Regions from separate parts of the Micromonospora sp. NPDC048839 genome, predicted to be linked through region 2. Evidence: riboswitches for the same ligand, from Rfam matches in the RefSeq annotation. Region 2 holds a riboswitch; the other holds the start of a gene.
The links. Region 2 has a riboswitch for S-adenosylmethionine ahead of AB0C25_RS07405 (aminotransferase class V-fold PLP-dependent enzyme). Riboswitches for the same ligand answer to the same signal wherever they lie in the genome.
Positions count from the first base shown of each region.

Region 1: linked by a shared signal. The riboswitch ahead of AB0C25_RS22775 (ABC transporter substrate-binding protein) and the one ahead of AB0C25_RS07405 (aminotransferase class V-fold PLP-dependent enzyme) in region 2 are both predicted to bind S-adenosylmethionine.

Region 1 covers NZ_JBEZGL010000012.1:86,416-98,081, forward strand. Annotated here, with positions in the region: gene AB0C25_RS22760 (Na+/H+ antiporter) at 1-1,431, shown strand, start outside; gene AB0C25_RS22765 (amino acid ABC transporter ATP-binding protein) at 1,444-2,187, opposite strand; gene AB0C25_RS22770 (amino acid ABC transporter permease) at 2,187-2,960, opposite strand; gene AB0C25_RS22775 (ABC transporter substrate-binding protein) at 3,000-3,860, opposite strand; SAM riboswitch class IV at 4,138-4,249, opposite strand; gene AB0C25_RS22780 (amino acid transporter) at 4,336-6,294, opposite strand; gene corA (magnesium/cobalt transporter CorA) at 6,461-7,591, shown strand; gene AB0C25_RS22790 (hypothetical protein) at 7,608-7,793, opposite strand; gene AB0C25_RS22795 (2'-5' RNA ligase family protein) at 8,122-8,637, opposite strand; gene AB0C25_RS22800 (DUF664 domain-containing protein) at 8,717-9,226, shown strand; gene AB0C25_RS22805 (SCP2 sterol-binding domain-containing protein) at 9,609-10,016, shown strand; gene AB0C25_RS22810 (glycogen debranching N-terminal domain-containing protein) at 10,013-11,666, shown strand, end outside.
Region 2 covers NZ_JBEZGL010000003.1:279,916-291,581, reverse strand. Annotated here, with positions in the region: gene AB0C25_RS07430 (hypothetical protein) at 64-597, shown strand; gene AB0C25_RS07425 (FAD-linked oxidase C-terminal domain-containing protein) at 665-2,065, opposite strand; gene AB0C25_RS07420 (DUF4031 domain-containing protein) at 2,134-2,424, shown strand; gene AB0C25_RS07415 (metal-dependent phosphohydrolase) at 2,390-3,052, opposite strand; gene AB0C25_RS07410 (FUSC family protein) at 3,192-4,394, shown strand; gene AB0C25_RS07405 (aminotransferase class V-fold PLP-dependent enzyme) at 4,409-5,674, opposite strand; SAM riboswitch class IV at 5,721-5,841, opposite strand; gene AB0C25_RS07400 (PrsW family glutamic-type intramembrane protease) at 5,865-7,346, shown strand; gene AB0C25_RS07395 (hypothetical protein) at 7,372-7,539, opposite strand; gene AB0C25_RS07390 (co-chaperone GroES) at 7,633-7,971, opposite strand; gene AB0C25_RS07385 (AI-2E family transporter) at 8,078-9,442, shown strand; gene AB0C25_RS07380 (ATP-dependent DNA helicase) at 9,473-11,635, opposite strand.

The DNA of each region.
Region 1 (11,666 bases), on a different contig from region 2:
ACTCTGGAACCGGACCTGGTGCTGCTGATCTTCCTGCCGGCGATCCTGTACCGGGAGAGCCTCACCATCAGCCTGCGCGAGATCCGGGCCAACCTGCCGGTGATCGGCCTGCTCGCGGTGGTGCTCGTGGTGCTCACCATGGTGACGGTGTCGTTCACCGCGCAGGCGTTCGGCGTGAATCCGGCCGCCGCCTGGGTGCTCGGCGCGGTCCTCGCGCCGACCGACGCCGCCGCCGTCACCGGTCTGGCCAAACGGTTGCCCCGCAAGCTCCTCACCACGCTGCACGCGGAGAGCCTGATCAACGACGGAACCGCGCTGGTGGTCTTCGCGGTGACCGTGGGTCTGCTCAGCCAGAGCGCCAAGCCGGGCGTGCTGGGCATCAGCGAGGAGTTCGTCGGCGCCAGCGTCGGCGGCGTCCTCGCCGGTCTGCTGGTGGGGGCCGCCGTGGTGCTGATCCGCAAGCGGCTCGACGATCCGTTGCGCGAGGGTGCGCTGAGCGTGCTGACACCGTTCGGCGCCTTCCTGCTCGCCGACTCGGTGCACGCCAGCGGAGTGCTGGCGGTGGTGGTCGCCGGGCTGGTGCTGGCCTACGCCGGCCCGCGGGTGATCCGCGCCCGGTCCCGGGTGCTGGCGTACGCGTTCTGGGACCTGACCACGTTCCTGATCAACGGCGGGTTGTTCGTCCTGCTCGGCACGCAGATCCCCCGGGCGGTGCGGGGCATCACCAGCACCTCGCCCGAGCGGGCGCTGGTGATCGTGCTGGTGGTCACCCTGGTCGTCGTGTCCACCCGGCTGCTCTTCATCTACCTCACCGCGCAGTCGGCCCGGCTGCGGCGTCGCCGGATGGTGGACGACGGCGAGGGTCCGTCCGGCTGGCGGGTGGCGACCGTGGGGGGCTGGTCCGGTTTCCGGGGCGCGGTGTCACTCGCCGCCGCGTTGGCCGTCCCGACGATGACGGTCGCCGGTCGGCCGGTGGTCGAACGCGACCTGATCATCTTCGTCACCGCGTTGGTGATCGTGCTGATCATGCTGATTCAGGGCACCACCCTGCCGCTCGTGGTGCGCTGGGCCGGGCTGGTCGGCGACCCGGAACGCGTCGACGAGACCCGGCACGCCCGACGACGGGCCACCGAGGTGGGCCTGGCCGCCCTGCCGCAGGTCGCCGCCGAGGTCGGCGCCCGGGAGGATTCGGTACGTCGGTTGCAGGCCGAGTACCAGCGGCACCTGGAGGATTTCAACGAGAGCGGGGGGAACACCGCCGAGGAACGTCGCCTGGAACATCGACTGCGCCTCGGGGTCCTCGCGCACAAGCGGCGGGAGGTCACCCGGCTGCGTGACAACCGGGAGATCGACGACCTGGTCCTGCAGGAACTCCAGGCCGCGCTGGACAACGAGGAGATCCGGTTGCTGGGGCGCGAGCCCAACGACTGATCGGCCGTCTCGTCACAGCACCTGCGCGAGGAACCGGCGCAGCCGAGGATGCTCGGCCCGCTCGAAGATCGCCTCGGGCTGGCCGGCCTCCAACACCACGCCCCGGTCCATGAAGGCGACGGTGTCGGCGACCTGCCGGGCGAAGCCCATCTCATGGGTGACCACCACCATGGTCATGCCCGCGGCGGACAGGTCGGCCATCACCCCGAGGACACCCTTGACCAACTCCGGGTCGAGCGCCGAGGTGGCCTCGTCGAAGAGCATCACCTCCGGCCGCAGGGCCAGCGCCCGGGCGATCGCCACGCGTTGCTGCTGACCGCCGGAGAGCTGCGCCGGTCGTGCGTCGGCCTTGCCGGCCAACCCCACCAACTCCAACTGGTTACGCGCGACGGTTTCCGCCTCGTCCTCGCCGAGCTTGCGGAGCCGGCGCAGCGCGAGGGTGACATTGCGCAGCACGCTCATGTGCGGGAAGAGGTTGAACTGCTGGAACACCATGCCCACCCGCTGCCGCAGCGCGTCCGGGTCGTCGCCCAGCACGCTGCGCCCGTCCAGCAGCACGTCGCCGCGGTCCGGCTCGATCAGTCGGTTGATGGTGCGCAGCAGCGTCGACTTGCCCGACCCGGACGGGCCGATCACGCAGGCCGTCGCGCCGCGCGGCACCGTGAGGTCGACGCCGCGCAGCACCCGGTTCGGTCCGAAGGCCAGGTGCACGTCGCGTACGTCGAGGCTGACCGAGGTGGTCGTGTCGGTGGTCATCACCGGTGTCCTTCCGTCGCGGCGTACGCCGAATTGGTGTCGTCGTCCTCGTCTGTCGGTGTGGTCGCCGGCCGGCCGTTGCGCAGCCGCCGGTCGATCCAGTTGACGACGTGCGTCAGTGGGACGGTCAACACCAGGTAACAGAGCCCGGCCAGCAGCAGCGCCGACTCGTTGCCGGTGGTGGCGGCGTAGTCCTGCCCGATCCGGAACAGCTCCCGTTGACTGGCCACCAGGCCGAGGAAGTAGACCAGGCTGGAGTCCTTGATCAGGGCGATGAGCTGATTCACCCAGGCCGGCAGCACCCGCCGGATGCCCTGCGGGATGATCACCAGCCGCATCGCGTCGGTCCAGGAGAAGCCGAGGGCGCGGGCGCCCTCCAGTTGGGCGGCCTCCACCGACTGGATGCCGGACCGGAAGATCTCCCCGATGTACGCGGCCGCGATCAGCGACAGCGCCAGGATGCCCAACGGGTAGGGGTCCGGTCCCCAGACCTGCATGCCCAGCGGCGCCAGCCCGACGCCGATCAGCAGGATCGTCGCCGCGGCCGGAAGTCCTCGGAACACGTCGGTGTAGACCCGCGCCGGCCAGCGCAGCCAACGGCTGCGCGAGATGCCGGCGACGGCCAACAGCAGGCCCAGCACCGAGCCGAGCAGGGCGGCGGAGACCGCCAGGATCAGCGTGTTGGGCAACCCGACGGTCAGCATCTCGGGCAGCGCCTCGCGCATCGCGTCGATGTCGAAAAAGGTCTCCCACAGCGTGCTCAACGGATCCATCGGTCGCCTCTCCTACCGCCCTGCTCGCTCGTCACCAGGTCAGGACGCGGCCGACGCGGACGCCGCAGGCGTGACCGTTCCACTGCCCGGCTTGAAGTCCGCCGGGATCGGCCGACCGGGGTAGTACTGCGCCTGCAACCGGCTCCAGGTGCCGTCCGCGATGACCTCGTCGAGGCCCTTGTTCAGCGCCTCGCGCAGCTTGTCGCTGCCCTTGGCCACGGCGTACGCCGTCGGCGCCGGGCTGAGCTGCTTGGCCGCCACGGTGATCTTGCCGGTGCTGTCGGCGGCCGACTTCTCGCCGATCTCGGCCGGAGCGATCCACGCGTCGGCGGTGCCGGCCTTGAGCTGGTTGATCGCGCCGTTGTAGTCCGGCACCCGGACCGGGTCGAGCTGCTTACCGGTGGCGTAGTCGTCCTGCACGGTGCCCTGCACCACCACGACCCGCTTGCCGGCGAGCTGGTCGAAGGCGGTGATCGGCGAGCCGGCCGGCACGTCCAGGCCGAAGTAGCCGAAGTCGTAGCCGTTGCCGAAGTCGACGGTCTTCTTGCGCGCCTCGGTGATGGTGATCGAGGAGCTGCCCACGTCGAACTTGTGGTTGTTGACCTGGGACAGCAGCGCGGAGAAGTCGGTGCCGACGAACTCGACAGTGAGGCCGAGCTTGCCGGCCACGGCGGTCAGCAGGTCGTTGTCGAAGCCGGTGAACGTGCCGTCCTTGAGGTACACGTTCGGCGGGGCGTCGGTCAGCGTGCCGGCCCGCAGCACGCCCGGCTGCGCCAGGCCGTACGGGTTGGCGGCGGCGTCGGACGAGGTGTCGTCGCCGCAAGCGGTGAGAGCGGTGGCGGCCAGGATCGTGGCCGCGCCCAGGGCTGCGGCACGGGTCAGGGCAGGAAGGATTCGCACGGGTGTCTCCGAAAGGGGTCGTGTCTCGGCGGGCACGGACGTGTGCCGCCGACGGTGCGCCCGATGGGCGTACCGCTGGAAAGGCTCGGAAAAAGAAAGGTGCGCTAGTGCCGGGGGCCGCGTCGACACGCGGCGCTGCACATTCGCATCATGTCCACGTGCCGCCGCCGGGTCAGTGCCGGCGTGGGCTGACCGGCGCGGAGTTCCGCGACATCGGTCGGTGGGGCGGTGCTGAGGATGCGCATGGTTCTCCCGGGTCTGTGCTGACCTGGGTGCCAGGCCACGCTTGCACCGGCGTCGTGCCGGTGCCTGGTCTTCACCCGGGGCACCCCACCGCGGAGGAGGGTTGCCGGCCAGCGAGCCGGGGCTTCGCGCTGGCACTCATGACCTGCAGCGAGGCTAGCAGCACGCACGGGTGGATCGTCCAGTCGTTATGACCACGCTCACCGTGCGCGGAGGATGCTCGGCCCGCAGGTCAGCCGGCGTGCACGTGCGGCCGGCGACCCGGGTCGGGTTCCTGGCGGCGCAGGATCTCCCGGGTGACCGAGGCGATCGCGCCCTGCCCGAACGCCAGGTAGCGCAGGAAGTTGCGGGCCGGGCCGCCCTCGCTCCACTCGAAGTAGATGTGCGGTCGCCGCCCGGTGCGGTCGCGGATCTCCAGCAGCAGGACGGCGAGCGCGTTGGGCACCGAGGAACTGGTCAGGCTGAGCACCGCGAAGCTGTCGTCGGCCAGGCCGCCGCGTACCAGCAACTCGGTCTCGAAGTCCGACGGGTCGGTGACGTGCACCTCGACGAAGATCACGTCGCTGTCGTCGGGGAAGTCGTTGTCCGCCATCGTCTGGCTCAACTTCGCGCGGTACTCGGCCTCGTCGTGCCGGTCGGGCTCGTGGGCGACGAGCCGGATCCGCCGTCCAGCGCGTTCGTCGATCATCCGGGTGGCGACCGGATCCAGCTCGATCCGGTCCACCCGCAGCTCGTAGGCCCGGGACACCCGGGACAGCGCGGAGACCACGATGATCCCGCCGATGAAGCAGGCGGCGATCTTGACGCCGTCGGGGCGCTCCACCACGTTCGCCAGGGTGGTGTAGACGAAGACCACCGCGATGACGCCGAACGCGGCGGTGCGACCGCGCTGACGGCGCCGGGCCGCCGCCAGCGTCACCGCCGTCGCCGCCGAAGTGATCAACACCAGCACACCTGTGGCGTACGCGCCGCCCTGCGCGTCCACGCTGGCATCGAAGACGACCGTGATCAGGAAGGCCACCGTGGTGAAGACCAGCACCAGCGGCCGGACGGCCCGCGCCCAGGCCGGTGCCATGCCGTAGCGGGGCAGGTAGCGGGGGACGAGGTTGAGCAGTCCGGCCATCGCCGACGCCCCCGCGAACCAGAGGATCCCGATGGTGGACAGGTCGTAGACGGTGCCGAACACCTCCCCAAGGTGCTGGTGCGCCAGGTAGGCCAGCGCCCGGCCGTTCGCCGGCCCGCCCGGCCGGAAGTCCTCCGCCGGGATCAGGATGGTGGTCGTCACGCTGCTGGTGATCAGGAAGACGCTCATGATCACCGCGGCGGTGGTGAGCAGCCGGCGTGCGCCGCGGATCCGGCCCAGCGGTCGAGCCTCGGAGTCCTGCCGGTCGCCCCGTACGCTCGGCATCACGGCCACGCCGGTCTCGAAGCCGGACAGGCCCAACGCCAGTTTCGGAAAGACCAACAGCGACAGCCCGACCACCAGCCAGGGATCGCCGTGCCCGGTGGTCAGCGCGGTGGTCCAGTCCCCGACCGCGCTCGGGTGCGTCACCACCCGCCACAGCGCGTCGACCACCACCACCGCGTTCAGCGCCAGGTAGGCCGCCACCAGCACGACGGCGATGCCGATGGCCTCGGTGAATCCCTTGAGGAACACCGCTCCCAACAGGGCCACCAGCAGCAGCGTGACAAGTACCTCGTGTCCCTTGAACCCGTCCGGCCAGAACGGGTTCTCGTCGATGTGCGCGGTCGCGTCGGCGGCCGACAGGGTGATGGTGATGATGAAGTCGGTGGCCGCGAAGCCGAGCAGCACCAGCACCAGCAGCTTGCCCGGCCAGTAGCTCAGCAGGCGTACCAGCATCGCGATGGAACCCTCACCGTGCGGGCTCTCCACCGCCACCCGCCGGTAGACCGGCAGCGCGCCCAGCAGCGTCACCAGCACCAGCACCAGGGTCGCCACCGGCGACAGCGCCCCGGCGGCCAGCGCCGCGATGCCCGGCTGGTAGCCCAGGGTGGAGAAGTAGTCGACGCCGGTCAGGCACATCACCTTCCACCACGGATGCTGCCGGTGCTCCGGCGGGCGTCCGTGCGGCCCCGGGTGCCGCGCGGCCTGGTCCGAGCCCGCGTCGAGCAACCACCCCCGCAGCCGACCGCCGCGTCTGTCCACCTCCATCGGCGCGTCCCCCGTCATCCGCCCATGGTCACCGTGAGTATCCGCCCGTCGGGCCGCGCCCGTCCCCGGGTGCCCGGAACCCACCCGCCGGCGGGCTGGTTTCGGGTCGCGGGCACGGGGGATGCAGCCCTCCCGGATCGGCGGGAGCGCACCGGGCCGGACGGAGCCGGGGGAGGGGACAGGCATGGCCGGTGGCCGTCGATTCCGCCCCGGTGGTGGCTTCGGTCGCCAACTGGACGAGCATGAGAGCACGGATGGCGTGCCGCCGTCGACGGTGTCGCCCGACCCGCCCACCGGCGGTCTGGTGGACAGCGCGGTCTACGTTCGAGGGCACCGCTTCGCCTCGCCGTCCGGGCTCGCCGAGACGTACCGCTGCCTGCAGGAGCAGGACGCCGCGATGGCCTGGATCGGGTTGTACCGGCCCGACATCGAGCAGATCACCTCGCTGGCCCGGGAGTTCCGGCTGCACGACCTGGCGGTCGAGGACGCGATCAACGCCCACCAGCGACCCAAGCTGGAGCGGTACGGGCACACCCTGTTCGTGGTGCTGCGCGCCGCCCGCTACGACGACCTGCGCGAGGAGGTCGAGTTCTCCGAGCTGCACCTGTTCATCGGGCCGGGCTTCGTGGTCACCGTCCGGCACGGTGAGGTCCCGGACCTGGCCGCGGTGCGGCGGCGGATGGAGACCGACGCGCCGATGCTGGCCCGGGGTCCGGAGGCGGTCCTGTACGCGATCCTCGACCAGGTCGTCGACGGGTACGCGCCGGTGGTGGCCGGGCTGGAGAACGACATCGACGAGATCGAGACCCAGGTGTTCGGCGGCGACCCGAACGCCAGCCGGCGCATCTACGGCCTGAGCCGCGAGGTCATCCAGTTCCAGCGGGCCGCCCGGCCCCTGCTCACCGTGCTCGACGCGCTTGCCGACGGCGCCAGCAGTGCCGGCACGGACGAGGAGTTGCGCCGCTACCTGCGGGACGTGACCGACCACCTGACCCAGGTGGTGGAGCGGGTGGACGGTTTCCGGCACCTGCTGCAGAACATCCTCACCGTCAACGCCACCCTCGTCTTGCAGCAGCAGAACGAGGAGATGCGCAGCCTGACCGCGGCGAGCTACGCGCAGAACGAGGAACTGAAGAAGGTCTCGTCCTGGGCGGCGATCCTGTTCGCACCCACACTCATCGGCACCGTGTACGGGATGAACTTCGTCCACATGCCCGAGTTGAACTGGCGTTTCGGCTACCTGTTCGCGTTGCTGCTGATGCTGCTGGTCTGCGGCACCCTCTACGTGATCTTCAAGCGGCGCGGCTGGTTGTGAACCACCCCGGCCGGGATCACTCGATGCCGCGCAGGATGTGCCGTTCGTCTTCGACGTCGTCGTCGCCACCGGCGATCCGGCCGAGAAGGACGGCCGCGGCCCAGATCGTCAGTGGCGTCGCCGCCCCGGTCATGCCGCCGCCGGTCCGGTCGTCCCGGGCCTGGCTCCGCTCCGCACGTGCTGGTCTGCGCTGAGCCTGCATGGGCCCCGCCTCTCCTCGTCGACGCCGTCGTCGGTGGCGCGGCGTCAGCGCGCCACCGGTCGGGCGAACCACGCGCTGGCGGGTCACCACCGGTACGACAGCCACCTCGAACCTTCCCACGCCCGGCCGCATTCGCACCGCTTGTTTTCGGGTTTCCGACTGCGGCCTGCCAAACCGGACATAACGGATCGACGTTGTCCGGACCGGCCGGCTGGGTAGCGAGACCGGGTGCGCCGAGCTGCCGAGATGGACTCGCCTGTCGTCCCCGACAGGTGAACGCACGGGTCCACGCGGGACGTCGGTCCGGTCGACGTGGGGCCGCCGGTGGTCAGGGCAACGGGTGGGCGATGCCCCGGGCGTGGTCGGTGAGCGCCGCGCCGACCACCGTCGCGGCCAGCGGCAACACCTCAAGGCAGCGGCGCACCGCTGCGGCCATCAGCACGTTCGGCACCCGCATGGAGAGCGTGCAGTGCGGCACCCAGCGGCCCGGCCGGTAGTGCTCGGCCAGCGGGATGCCGGCGGCGGTGAGCCGGTCGGACACCATCCGCTGGTGGGTCAGCAACTCCGCGGTGGGAGCCGGGCCGAGCCAGAGCACCCGGCCGACGAACTGCCCGGCATGCTGGAAGTCCAGTCGCAGCGGGGCCGCGACGACAGTCCCGCGCAGCGCCTCGGCGACCTGCTCGGGGTTGAAGCGGGGCGCCACCGCGAGCGAGACGTGTGGTCGGTGGCGTTGCTCCAACAGGGAACGCATGCTCTGCACGCCCTCAGCCTCCAGGGCGTCCCAGAGTGCCCGGATCCGCCGGGTGGCGTCCGGGTCCAGATACAACTCCAACGCGGCGACCACCCGATCACCGTAGTGGTCGAGGTTTGCGCGCCCGGATCCGGCGGTACCTGACCGGGAACCGACCAGGAGGGCGTGCCCCGTGAATGTGAGTGACCTGCTGACCGAGGCGTACGACCGGCTGCCCGACCTCGTGCGTGCGGCGGTCGACGGCCTCAGCCCTGAGCACCTGCGCTGGGCGCCCGGCCCGAATGCCAACTCGATCGGCTGGCTCGTCTGGCACCTGACCCGGGTCCAGGATCACCACGTCGCCGACCTGCTCGACGCCGAGCAGGTCTGGGTGAACGGCGACTGGGCGGGCCGGTTCGGGCTCACCGCCGACCCGGACAACACCGGCTACGGTCACTCGGCCGCACAGGTCGAGACGGTGCGGCCGGAGAGCGCGCAGGCGCTCATCGACTACTACGAGGCGGTGGCGGCGCGTACCGGATCGTTCCTGGCCGGCCTGCACCCGGCGGACCTGGACCGGGTGGTCGACGAGTCGTGGGACCCGCCGGTCACCCTCGGCGTCCGGCTGGTCAGCATCGTCGACGACGACCTGCAACACGCGGGCCAGGCCGCCTACGTCCGTGGCCTCATCCAGGCCGACTGACTGCCCGGCTCACGGCACGATCACGGCCCGGCCCTCCAGCGTGCCGTCGGCGCATCTCTCGCAGTACGAGTCGACTCCGACCCGTCCATCGGGTGCAGGTCGGAGTGGCAGGCGCCGGCGCCGTTGAGCCGGACCACCACCTGACCCGGCCCGGCCGTCGGGTCGGGGACCTCGACCAACTCCGGTTGCGACTTCCACTCCGGTAACCGCAGCGCGCGGATACCGGTGCTCCCGTCCGTCTCGGCTGAACCACCGGCCTGCCCACCTCGTCTCGCAGCAAACAGGCCGAGGCCAGGGCAGACCTGGCACCTCACCTGTTTCGGGTGAACCGCGCTCACCCCGGCGCGGGTGATGCTGCGGGAAACCGTGGGGAGGGGACCTGATGGGCGCGACGGCGGAGCAGTACCTGCGACAGCTGGACACCGGTCGGCGGCCCGACCTGCCAGAGACCACCGCGGGGACGCTGAGGCTGGATGCCCGCGACGACGGCAGCACTGATCACTGGTACCTGACCATCGCCGACCAACACGTCCGGGTGACCCGCTCGACCGACGACGCCGATCTGGTGGTGCGGGCCGATCGGGCGGTCTTCGACCGGATGGCCCGCGGTGAGCTGCATCCGGGCGCGGGCCTGCTGCGCAACGAGCTGACCGTGCAGGGCAACATGCAACTGCTGATGCTGCTGCGACGGATCTTCCCCGGGCCGGACGGCGCCCGCCATCCGCGCGACCTGGGCCGGGCCGCAGTGGTCGGCCGGGCTGCCACGACGGTTCGGGATGAGCGGCCGTGAAGCAGGAGATGGTGCACGTCATCGCGGGCAACCTCTTCGCGACCAGTGACGCCCAGGGCGACATCGAGGCCGACCCGCAGGCCCCGGTCGGACTCTTCGCGTACGACACCCGGTTTCTGTCCCACTGGGTACTGAGGATCGACGGTGAACGGATCAACGCGCTCGCCCGCGACGACCTCACCTACTTCGAGACCCGGTTCTTTCTGGTCCCCGGGGCGGCGAGCCACTACGTCGACGCCGACATGTCGATCATCAGGCACCGCTCGGTGCACGACTGCTTCCACGAGAACATCACGGTGCTCAACCACTCGTCGCAGCCCGCCGAGTACATCGTCCGGATGGAGATGGGCAGCGACTTCACCGACATCGTCGAGGTCGGGCAGCTCCGGCAGCGGCCCGTCGAGGTCACCGCCGACTCGGCGAACCAGCAGCTGGTGCTGCGCTACCAACGGGACCGGTTCGTCCGCGAGACCACCGTGCGCAGCACTGTTCCCGCTGAGGTCGACGAGCAGGGAATGACGTTCCGGATCCGGATCGCACCCGACGGAAAATGGGAGACCGACCTGCACGTCAGCGTGACCATGGGCGGCGAGGAGGGCCGGGATCTTCGCGCCGACCTGCAGGCGCACCAGCAGACCGTGCGGACGGGGATGCGCGAGGATCTGGCGCAGTGGCTGGACCGGGCGCCGCAACTGGTGGCCGAACGCAACGGCCTGGAGGAGCTCTACCTGAGCAGCCTCGCGGACCTGGGCGCTCTGCGGTACAAGCCGCTGTCGTACCCCGAGCGGGTGCCGATCGGTGGTCTGCCGTGGTCGATGGGGTTGTGTGGCCGGGACGCCATCGTCACCTGCCTCCAGACGATGGCGTTCACCCCCGAACTGGCCCCCGCGACGCTACGGATGCTGGCGCTCATGCAGGGCGGCCAACTCGACGACGCGTTGGACGAGGAGCCCGGCAAGATCCTGGCCCACCTTCGGTACGGCGAGACGGGGGCGTTCAACGACCGGGTGAGCGCCCTGTACTACGGCGCGGCGGACACCACCCCGCTCTTCGTCGTGCTGCTCGACGAGTACGAGCGCTGGTCCGGTGACGCGGACCTGGTCCGGGAGCTGCGCCACCCGACGCGGATGGCGCTGGACTGGATCGACGAGTACGGCGACCTGACCGGCGACGGCTACCTGCGCTACCAGCGCCGCAACGAGCGCGACGGCACGATCAACCAGTGCTGGAAGGACTCCCCCGACGCCATTGTCGACGCCCACGGTCGGCAGCCCGCCTTTCCCCGTGCCACCTGCGAGTTGCAGGGCTACGCGTACGACGCGAAGCGCCGGGGCGCCCGGCTGGCCCGGGAGTTCTGGGGTGATCCCGCGTACGCCGACCGGTTGGACCGGGAGGCGGCAGCGCTGAAGGAGCGTTTCAACCGGGACTTCTGGCTGCCGCACCGGGAGTACTACGCGTTGGCGCTCGACCCGTACGGAGAACCGGTCGATGCGCTGGCCTCCAACATCGGGCATCTGCTGTGGAGCGGGATCGTCGCGGACGACCGCGCGGAAGCGGTCGCCGAGCACCTGGTCGGGCCGCGACTCTTCAACGGTTGGGGGGTGCGCACGTTGGCCACGGGGCAGCGCACGTACAACCCGGTGGGCGCTC
Region 2 (11,666 bases):
ACCATCGATACCGGCCCGGATGGTGGTTTCGAACGCTACCTACGGTGGGGTAGGTTTCCGCGCGTGCTTCCCCGCGCGCACCCACGTCTGCTACTACCGGTCGTCGCCGCCGTCCTCGGCGGCGCCCTGGCCGGGTGCTCGATGTTCGACCGGGAGCCACGGGGCACTCCGGTGGCACAACCGACGGCCTCGGCGGGTGGCGGCGCGCAGCTGGAGATCCCCACCACGGTCGCGGTCGGCCAGGTCAGCCTGATTCAGCGGCTCGGCGAGGACGGCCCCCTGCGGACCCTGAGCGTCGAACGCGACGGCGCGTGGCAGTGCCTCGACTGCGCCGGTGACGGGGTCACGTCCCGGGGCACCCTCGCCCCGGAGCTGACCGAACGGCTCCAGGTGCTGCTCGCCAACCCGGCACTTGCCGACGAGACCGATCAGGCCCGGAGATACCGCTCCACCTGCATCGACGCGCTCACGTCCAGCCTGCTCACCTCGACCGGGCTGGTCACCTCGCAGGACTGCCCCGGCGAGGAGCGCACGCCGGTCGCCGGGGAGATCCTGCTGCTGCTCACCCAGGCGACCCCGGCCGAGATCAAGGGCTGACCGCGGGACAGCTCAGATCAACGGCTGTTCCCCGGGCCAGCTCAGATCAACGGCTGACCCGGGCAGCTCAGAGCACCTTGCCCGGGTTGAGCAGACCGGCCGGGTCCAGTGCCGACTTGATCGCCTGGTGCACCCGGACGCCGACCGGCCCGATCTCCCGGGCCAGCCACTCCCGCTTGAGCAGCCCCACCCCGTGCTCTCCGGTGCAGGTGCCGCCCAGGTCCAGACCGAGCCGCATGATCTCGTCGAAGGCCCGCCGGCCCCGCTCCACGCTCGCCGGGTCGGCCCGGTCGACCACGATGTTCGGGTGCATGTTGCCGTCCCCGGCGTGCCCCACCACGCCGATCGGCACCTCGCACTCCACGGCGATCCGGGCCACCCCGTCCAGCAGCGCGGCGAGCGAGCCGCGCGGTACCGCCACGTCGTCGATCACCAGACCGCCGTTGCCGCCCGGGTAGGCGTCGGCCGCGAACTTCTCCATCGCCGGGTGGGCCAGTCGCCGCGCCTGCAACAGCGCCGCCGCCTCCACCGCGTCGGTGGCCGCGTAGACCTCGTCGGCGCCGGCCGCCGTGCAGACCTCGGCCAGGCTGGCCAGGTCGTCGGCGGCCCGGGGGCCGGTGTCCGCGGCGGCCAGCAGCAGGGCCTGGGCGTCGGTCCGCAGCCCCATCGGCTGGTACGCCTCGATCGCCCGCAGGTGGGTCTGGTCCAACAGTTCCAACAGGCTGGGGGTGAGCCCACGGGCCGCGATCTCGGCCACCGCCGCGCCGGCCGCTGCTGTCGATCCGAAGACCGCCACCAGGGTCAGCGAGTCGGCCGGGGCGGGCCGCAGCGCCACAGTCACCTCGGTGATCACGCCGAGGGTGCCCTCCGACCCGACGAAGAGCCGGGTCAGGTCGTAGCCGGCCACCCCCTTGGCCGTCCGCCGACCGGTGCGCAGCACCTCACCCGAGGCGAGCACCACCTCCAGGCCGAGCACGTACTCGGTGGTCACCCCGTACTTCACGCAGCACATGCCGCCGGCGTTGGTGGCCACGTTGCCGCCGATCGTGGACGACTCCCAGGAGCCGGGGTCCGGCGGGTACCAGAGCCCCTGCCTGGCCACTGCGCCGGCCAGCGCCGCGTTGACCACCCCCGGCTGGACCACCGCGATCCGGCTCACCGGGTCGATCTCCCGGATCTCGTCCATCGCGACGGTGCTCAGCACCACCGCGCCGTCCACCGCGTTCGCCGCGCCGGCCAGCCCGGTCCGCGCGCCCTGCGGCACCACAGGTACGCCGTGTCGCGCCGCCGCCCGGACCACCGCGACCACCTGTTCGGTGCTGCGCGGACGGGTCACCACGAGCGGGGTGCCGGCCGCGCACAGGTCGGCCTCGTCCCGCTGGTGCATGCGCAGCAGGTCCGGGTCGGTGAGCACGGCGTCGGCACCGAGCGCGGCGCGGAGATCGTCCAGGAGCGTGGTGGGGGCCATGCAGCCGAGGCTAGGTCGCCAGCCGGCGATCATCAACGTGATCAACTACGCGGGATAGCTTGGACGTCATGCTCTACCTGGACCGGCCGGCCTGGCCGTGGCGCGGTCGGCTCTGGTCGCACCTGATCAGTGACGTCTCGTACGCCGAGCTGCACGCCTTCGCCGAGGCCCTCGGCGCGCCCCGCCGCGGCTTCGACCGGGACCACTACGACATCCCCGCCGACCGGTTCGCGGCGGCGGTGTGGCTCGGCGCCCAGGTGGTGCCGAGCCGGGAATTGGTCCGGTTGCTCCGCGCCGCCGACCTGCGCCGCCCGAAGCACCTGGTCAGCCCGCGCCCGTCGGCGGCCCCGCAGCGGTGAGGGTGGCCAACTCCCGGCGTACGTTGCCCCGGGCGGGCTCCTCCCAGCGGGCCGCCAGCGGCGGCAGACGAAACAGCGCGGGCAGCGCCAGCAGGCCGCCGAGCACCGCCGCCCGCCCAGCCCGGAAGGCCGGCTCCGGCACGTGCGCGTACTCCCGTCGGATCGCCGTCGCGTACCTGTCGTAGGTCGCAGGGGGCGCGGCCAGCACGGCGAGGTCCGCGTCGCAGAGCAGCGCGCCGTCCCGATCGTCCGGACCCACGACGTGCCCGGCGGTGAGCAGCACCAGCCGACGTACCTCGGCCGCCGTGGGCCCCGGCATCCCGAGCCCGCCGAGCACGCTCTCGGCCAGCGCGGCGCTGTCCTGTTCGTTGGCGTCACCGCCGGCCCGCGGATCGTAGACCGCGTCGTGCCACCAGGCCGCCAGCCGGACCAGGTCGGCCCGGTCGGCCAGCCCGGCGTGCTCGTCCACCACATCGAGCACCGCCGTCAGGTGGGCCACCGTGTGGTAGTGCCGGTGCGGCTCCCGCCACCTGTCGAGCAGCCGTTCGCCGGCCCGGGTCCACCCCGCGTCCGGCGTCGTACCAGCACCCCGGGCTGCCGCCCGCCACCGCTCCAGCAGATCGACCACCGGCCGAGTCTGCCGCATCCGGGCACGGCGCGCGACGCGGAAGGATTCAGCGGGGCTGTCCCGGGTAGTCGCGCCCATGGCCGTGGCCCGGGACAAGCGACCACCAATGGTGCGACGTACCGCGCTGCGCGACGGGCTGGTGGACGTCGACGGCGCACGGATCGCCGAGGCCACCGAGCAACTGCGCGATCGCGGCCGGGCCACCCTGCACGACCGGCTGCACCGGGTACGGATGGCCGGCGGGCTGGCCGTGCAGGCGGGGCTTGCCGCCGGGCTGGCGTACCTGATCTCGCACAAGGTGCTCGGCAACCCGCAACCGGTCTTCGCGCCGATCTCCGCGGTCGGCACCCTCGCCGCGTCGGTCGGTCAGCGGTTCCGCCGGACCATCGAGCTGATCGCCGGGGTGGGGATCGGGGTGGCCATCGGCGACTTCCTGATCTACCTGCTCGGCACCGGGGCCTGGCAGCTCGGCCTGGTGGTCACCGTCGCGATCCTGTTCACGATCTTCGCCGGGGCGAGCGTCGCCATCGTCATCCAGGCGGCGGCCACGGCGGTACTGATCGTGACGCTGAGCCCATCAACCCAGAATCTGGAGATCCCTCGCTTCGTGGACGCCTTCCTCGGTGGCGGCGTCGCGCTCCTGGTGACCGCCGTGCTGCTGCCGCTGAACCCGCTCCGGGTGATCAACCGGGCCGCCCGGCCGGCGCTGGACCTGCTCGCCGCCCAGCTCGACGCCACCGCGGACGGGTTGCGCAACCGGGACCGCGCCGGCGTCCAACGGGCCCTGGACCGGCTGCGCAACAACAAGGAGGAACTGGCCACGTTGGCCGAGGCGATCGAGGGGGCGAAGGAGACCGCCACCCTCTCCCCGGCCCGCTGGCACCGCCGCAGCGAGCTGATCCACTACGCGGAGGCGGCCGACCCGATCGACCGGGCGATGCGCAACACCGGCACGCTGATCCGCCGGTCCGTCACGTTGATCGAGGACGACGAGCCGGTACCGGATCCGATGCCGGACGCGATGGGCCACCTCGCCGAGTCGGTCCGGCTGCTCAAACACGAGTTCGCCGCCGGCGAGGAACCGGAGAAGGCCCGGGAGCGGTCGCTGCGGGCGGTCAGCGAGGCGGGTCGGGCGTACGGCGCCGGCGTCGGCTTCTCCGGCAGCGTGGTCGTCGCCCAGATCCGGACCACCGCCAGCGACCTGCTGGTGGCCTCCGGAATCGAGCAGGAGGAGGCGAACCGGTGGATCCGCACCGCCTTCGGGGAGCAGGAGCGGCCGGTCGGTGAGCCGGCCGAGCCGGGCGAGGCGCCGAAACCGCCGACCGCCCCGCCCGTCGGCTGACCGCGCCGCGCTCCTCAGCCCAACTCGGCGAGCGCCGCGAGCAGCCGGTCCACCTGCTCGACGGTGCTGCCCAGGCCGAGGCTGGCGCGCAACGCCGTGGGCGGCAGGTCCCGTCGGCCGGTACGCCCCGCCGCCTCGGCGAGCAGCCGCCGGGCCAGCGGGTGGGCACAGAACAACCCGTCCCGTACGCCGATCCGGTGCGTGCTGGCCAGCCGCGCGGCCACGTCGGCGGAGTCCCAGCCGGCGACCAGGAACGAGACGATGCCGACCCGCGGCGCGTCGGGGCCGAAGGTGCGCAGCTCCACCACGTGCGGCAGCGCCTCGATGCCGGTCCGCAGTCGTGCCAGCAGCGCCTGCTCGTGGGCGGCCAGCGCGTCCCGGTCGGCCGCGCCGAGCGCCGCGCACACGGCCGCCAGCGCGACCGCGCCGAGCAGGTTCGGGGTGCCACCCTCATGCCGGGCCGGACCGGTTGCCCAGGTCACGTCGTGGGTGGCCGGGCCGACGTGGCTGGTGGCGCCCCCACCCGCCAGGTACGGCGGGGCGGCGTCCAGCCAGTCCGCCCGGCCGATCAGCACGCCCGCACCGAACGGCGCGTACAGCTTGTGGCCGGACACGGCCAGGTAGTCGACGTCGAGCGCCAACAGGTCGACCGGGGCGTGCGGGGCGAGTTGTGCGGCATCGAGCACGATCCGGGCACCGTGCCGGTGCGCCACCCGGGCCAACTCGGCGACCGGCCACCGCTCACCTGTCACGTTGCTCGCACCCGTCACCGCGACCAGCACCGGCAGCGCCGGACTGCTGCCCCGGCGCAGCTCGGTGAGGGCGGCGGCGAGGTCGCGTACCGCCCCGGCGGGATCGGCCGGCACCGGCAGCCGTACCGAACCGCGGGGCCAGGGCAGCAGGTTGGCGTGGTGCTCGGAGGCGAAGGTGACCACCGTCGTGCCGGCCGGCAGCGACCGCGCCAGCAGGTTGAGCGCGTCAGTGGTGTTGCGGGTGAAGATCACGTGATCGTCCGCCCGGACGCCGAAGAAGTCACCGATCGTCTGCCGCGCCTGCTCGTACGCGAGGGTGCAGCGCCGCGACAGCGCTCCCGCGCCGCGATGCACGCTGGCGTACCAGGGCAGCAGCTCGGCCACCGCGTCGGCGGCGGCCCGCGCGCACGGTGCGCTCGCCGCGTAGTCCAGGTTGATCTCACCGGGCACGCCGAGGACGTCCAGCGGCACCGACGCGGGCGCGATGGTGGGCAAAGTGGGCAGCGAGGGAACGAGGGTGACGGGCATGCCGGAACCTCCGGGGTCAGGGACCCCGGGTGCGGCATCGGGACGGGGTCCGCGCTTGCCCAGCACACCGATCGGGCTGGGCCCGGTCATCACCCGGGGCACCCCACCGCGAACTCGACGAGGGTTGCCGGCCAGCAAGCCGGGGCTGAACGCTGGCACTCGTGACCTGCGGGCAGCATAGCGGCAACCGATGCGACCGGACCAGCCGGCGGCGGATGGCTACGCTGACCGCATGGCCGACACCCCGCCCGGTACGCCCCTGCCGTCGCCGCCCGCGCCCGCGGCCCCGTCCGTCGGTGGAGCGCCCCGGATGCCGCTGCGCCGGCTGGGCTGGCGGCGGTTTTTGGTGTTGGCCGGGGTGGTGCTGCTCATCGCCGCCTGCGCGGTGTTCATCGTCTTCAGGCTCGGCCAGTCGCTCGGCGTGCAGGCACTGCTGATCGGGGTGGCCGCCGCCATCCTGCCGGTGCCGGTGCTGGTCGCCTGCTTCCTCTGGCTGGACCGGTACGAACCGGAGCCGTTGAAGTATCTGATCTTCTGCTTCGGCTGGGGAGCATTCGTCTCCACCGCCGCCTCGCTCACGGTCAACGAATTCGCCGCCAACCGGTTCGCCGCCTGGGGGCTGCCCGACGCGCTCACCGGCGTGCTGGTGGCGCCGTTCATCGAGGAGTTGACCAAGGCGCTGGGACCGATCCTGCTGCTGGTGTTCCGGCGACGGGAGTGGTCCGGGATCACCGACGGCCTGGTCTACTGCGGGCTGTCCGCGGTCGGCTTCGCCATGGTGGAGAACATCCTCTACCTGGGTGGGCTGGGTTACGCGTCCGGAGCCGACCGGTACGGCCCGGTGACCGGCGTCAACCAGGTCATCTCGATCTTCATCCTGCGGATCCTGCTGTTCGGGTTCGCCCATCCGCTCTTCACCTCGATGACCGGTGTGGGGCTGGGCATCGCGGCGCGGACGGCCGACCGGCGGGTCCGGGTGCTCGCCCCGATCGGCGGCCTGCTGCTGGCGATGATGTTGCACGGCACGTGGAACCTGCTGCCCACGCTGACCCAGGTCACCGGCGAGGCGTTGATCATGCTGTACGGCTTCCTGGGCCTGATGGTGCCGGTCTTCTTCGGCATGGTGGGTCTCGCGGTGTGGCTGCGCGCCTGGGAGGGGCGGCTCACCGAGCGGACCCTGCCGGACTACGTCCGCGCCGGTTGGCTGAGCCCACCCGAGGTGGCAGCGCTGAGCAGCCTCGGCCGGCGGCACGCGGCCCGCAGTTGGGCGCGGCGGGTGGCCGGCGACGCCGGGGTGCGGGCGATGCGCGGTTACCAGTCCACCGCCACCCGACTGGCCCTGCTGCGCGACGGCTCGGTGCGCGGCCTGGACCGCAAGCCCGCCGACCAGGAACGGACCGCGCGGGAGGAGCGGGAGCTGCTGGACGCGATGAACGCGTACCGGTCGTTCTTCGTCGGTCGGGACCCGCAGACCCCGACGGGGGTCTGGGACGGCAGCCGCTACCACCTGCGCTTCCCGGACGGTACGCAGCGGCCGGTGGAAGCGCCGGACGACCCGGTGGTGCCGATCCCGGTGGTGCTGGCCCCCGCGCCGCAGCCTCCGGTGGGCTACGCCCCGCCCGGTTGGCCCGGCCCGCGCCCGGCGGCGCCGTGGCCCCCGGGTCACCCCTGACGGCGGGCGCCCCCGGCCGGCGGCCTCACGTCATCAGCGAGGTGAGGAAGTCACCGAAGCCCTGGAACATCGCCATCAGCGCACCACCGATGGCCTTGAAGATCTGCGCGGCGCCGTCCGGCCGGAAGGCCATGAAGTAGATCAGGAACGCGACACTGCCCCAGGTCAACAGCTTCTTCACGAATACTGGCATCGTCCCTCCCCAGGGCCACGGTCGCCGGATGGCTTCCCGTCGTGCGGCCGGGCAAACGATGCGCGGCCCGGCCTGCTGGCCGGGGGAGGTGCGTCAGAGGTAGAGGCCGGTGGGGTCGTTCTCGATCCGCTCGGCGGCCACCGCGTGCACGTCGCGCTCCCGCAGCAGCACGTACCCGCGGCCGTGCAGCTCGACCTCGGAGCGGTCGTCGGGGTCGAAGAGCACCCGGTCGCCGGACACGATGGCGCGCACGTTCGGCCCCACCCCGACCGCCGTGGCCCAGGCGAGGCGCTTACCGACCTGGGCCGTCGCCGGGATGACGATGCCGGCGGTGGAACGGCGCTCGCCCTCGCTGCCCTCCATCCGCACCAGCACTCGATCGTGCAACAGGCGGATCGGCAGGCCGGCGTCCAGATCATTGTCGGCGGTCACGCCGCAGACGCTACCGTGTGGCCGACGGCGGGTCCGCCGGTGGTTACGCCGGTGGTGGTCGGGGCATTGTGTGGCGGAACTGCCCTACGGTGTCCGGAACGGACGTATGCTGTCCGACCTGTCGCTGTGGGCGGGCCGGTACAACTGCCAGGAGGTGCGCTTGAGCCGCTTCGAGCGGGTACGCGGGCGGCTTCGTCGCGCCTACCAGTCACGACAGGAGCCGGCGCGCGCCGACGAGGGCATTTCGCCCGACGAGTTGGGCGACGTGTCGGACGCCGCACGGGTGGCGTCGCCCGCCGTGCCGGGGCCGACCGCACCGCCGACGGCCTCGGTCTTCGGCGCGGAACCTCCGGTGGACCTGCACAGCTCGACCTCCAGCCGGGACGACGCCGACGTCCCGCACGGGCTGCGGATCGCCGCGGCCTGGTGCTGGCGGCTGATCGTGATCGGTGTGGTCGCCTGGGCCCTGCTCAGGATCGTCAGCACCGTCAAGATTGTGATCATTCCGCTGGCCATCGCGCTGCTGCTCTCCGCGCTGCTCGCGCCGGCGGTGGGCTGGCTGCTGCGGGCTCGGTTGCCCCGGTCGCTGGCGACGGCGGTGGTGCTGGTCGGCGGTCTCGCCGCGGTGATCGGCACGCTGACGCTCGTGGTGAACGAGTTCATCCGAGGTGTGCCCGAGCTGAGTGAGAAGTCCTCGGAGGGCGTCCGGCAGATCCAGAACTGGCTGAAGACGGGTCCACTGCACCTGTCCGACACCCAGCTCGACCGCTACATCGACGAGGCGCAGGCCTGGATCAACGACAACACCTCGAAGTTCACCAGCGGCGCACTGAGCACCGCCGCCACCCTGGCCGAGGTGCTGACCGGCACGCTCCTGGTGCTCTTCGCGACGTTCTTCTTCCTGCGCGACGGCAACCGGATCTGGCGCTTCCTGGTCCGGCTGCTGCCGGTGGCCGCCCGGTGGAAGGTCGACGACGCGGGCCGCGCCTCCTGGCACACGCTCGGCGCCTACGTCCGCGCGACAGTCCTGGTGGCCTTCATCGACGCGGTCGGCATCGGCATCTTCCTCGTCGTCTTCGACATCCCGTTCGCCTTCCCGCTGGCCGCGCTCGTCTTCCTCGGCGCGTTCATCCCGATCGTCGGCGCGGCGCTCTCCGGTGGCGTGGCGGTGCTGGTGGCACTCGTCGACAGCGGCCCGGGTATCGCGTTGATCATCCTCGGAGCAGTGATCCTCGTGCAGCAGGTGGAGGGCCACATCCTCCAACCGCTGATCATGGGACGAGCGGTCGCCCTCCACCCGCTCGCGGTGATCATCGGCATCGCCGCGGGTGTCGTACTCGCCGGCATCACCGGAGCGCTGGTCTCCGTGCCGCTCATCGCGGTGCTGAACACCGGGGTCCGCCGGCTCGCCGCCCGGAGGGTCCCGGACACCCCACCCGACGCGGTGGTCGTCGCCTCCCAGGCCCCCTGACCCGCCGGGCCGTCGCGCGGCGGGGCTGGGTCAGGACTTGGCGAGGCGTTGCAGGGCGCCCCGGGCCACCTCGGGGCGGGTCGTGTACCAGAACGGCGGCAGCGAGCGGCGCAGGAACGGCCCGTAGCCACGGGCCGTCTCCAGCCGGGAGTCGAGCACCGCGACCACGCCCCGGTCGCCGGTCGCCCGGATCAGCCGGCCCACACCCTGAGCCAGCCGGACCGCCGCGATCGGCACGCTGACCGCCGAGAAGCCGGAACCACCGCCCGCGTCCACGGCCGCGGCACGGGCCGCCGCCAACGGCTCGTCCGGGCGTGGGAAGGGCAGTCGGTCGATGACGACGAGCTGGCAGGCGTCACCCGGCACATCCACGCCCTGCCAGAGCGACATCACGCCGAACAGGCAGCTGGCCCGTTCCTCCCGGAATCGGCGGACCAGCAACGGCAGCGCCTCCTCGCCCTGCAACAGCACCGGCAGGTCGGTCCGCGCGCGCAGCAGCTCCGCCGCCTGCTGCGCCGCCCGCCGAGAGGAGAAAAGCCCGAGAGTACGACCACCGAGCGCCTCGACCAGCCCCAACAACTCCTCCCCGGCGGCGTCGGGAAGCCCGGAGACGCTCGGGCGGGGCAGGTGCGCGGCGACGTACAGGATGCCCTGCCGGGCGTAGTCGAACGGCGAACCAACGTCGAGTGAGCGCCAACCGGGACCCTCGCTCGCCGGTACGACAGCACTCGGGGCGGCGTCGCCGGCAAGCCGACGGCCCGGTGACTCGGCGACCGGGCGACCCGGGCCGGTGCGGGCAGCCTGTGCGGCAGCGGCGGGGGTCGGCGGGGCGGGCGGCGGCGCGTCCAACCCGAGGGCGCGGGCCACCGTGTCGAACCGACCGCCCAACGCCAGGGTCGCGGAGGTGGCGACGACGGTGCGCTCGTCGTACAGGTGGGTGGCGAGGGTGCCGGCCACCGACAGCGGCGCGACGACGAGCGCCCGACGGCTGCCGCTGTCGTTCTTCTCCACCCAGGCCACGTCGTGGTCGCCCTCCTCCAGCAGCCGCTGGGCGGTGGTGGAGAGTTCGTCCAGGGCGGCCTTGGCCTGCTGCTTGCGGACCGGGTCGGGATCGTCGGACTTGATGTCGCCGATCGCGTCCAGCGCGGAGCGGGTCGCCGCGTCGAGCAGCGTGCACGCCTCCCGCAGCGGCGTCGGCAGCCCGGCGGTGAGTCGCCCGGCCGGCGCCTCGGCCAGCCCGACCGCGAGGGCGTCACCGGCGGCGGTGAGCGCCTCGGCGGTCTCCGGCCGCAGCAGCGTACGGGCCCGCCGGGTGGTCCGGTCGATCAGCTCCGGCACCAGCTCCGCCTGGGCCGCGGAGGAGACCCGGTCGGCCAGCTCGTGCGCCTCGTCGACGATGAGCAGCTTGTGTGGCGGCACGATGTGCCGGTCGGCGAGCATGTCGACAGCGAGCAGGCTGTGGTTGGTCACCACGATGTCGGCCTCGCGGGCACGGGCGCGGGACGCCTCGGCGAAGCACTCCTGCCCGAACGGGCAACGGGTCGCGCCGACGCACTCGCGGGCCGGCATGGACACCAGCCGCCAGGCCTGGTCGTCGACGCCGGGGTCCAGCTCGTCGCGGTCGCCGGTGGCGGTCTTCTCGGCCCAGTCGCGCAGCCGCTCGACCTGCTTGCCCAACCGGCCCGCCTCACCGAGCCACTTCGTGCCGCCCCCCGGACGGGCCGCGGGGGCGTCGAAGAGGGTGTCCTCCGGTTCCTCCTCGGTGGAGTTGTCCAGTCGGGCGAGGCACAGGTAGTGGTGGCGACCCTTGAGGACCGCGAAGGTGGGCCGGCGTCCCAGCACCGGCTCGACCGCGTCGGCCAGCCGGGGCAGGTCGTGGTCGACAAGCTGCGACTGCAACGCCAGGGTGGCGGTGGAGACCACCACCGGGCCGTCCACGGTGAGCGCCGGCGCAAGGTAGGCAAGCGACTTGCCGGTGCCGGTGCCGGCCTGCACGAGCAGGTGCTCGCCGCCGGCCACGCACTCCTCGATCGCCGTGGTCATCTGCAGCTGGCCGGGGCGTTCCGCGCCGCCGGGCACCGCGCCGACCGCCGCCGCCAGCAGCTCCGTGCCGCTGGGCCGGGCACCCCGCCGCCGGCCCTTGGCGCGGGCCGACGGAGTGGCGGAACCGGTGGTGCTGCGGGGCGGAGTCACCGTGCGACGGTACCCGCCGCCGCCGACACCG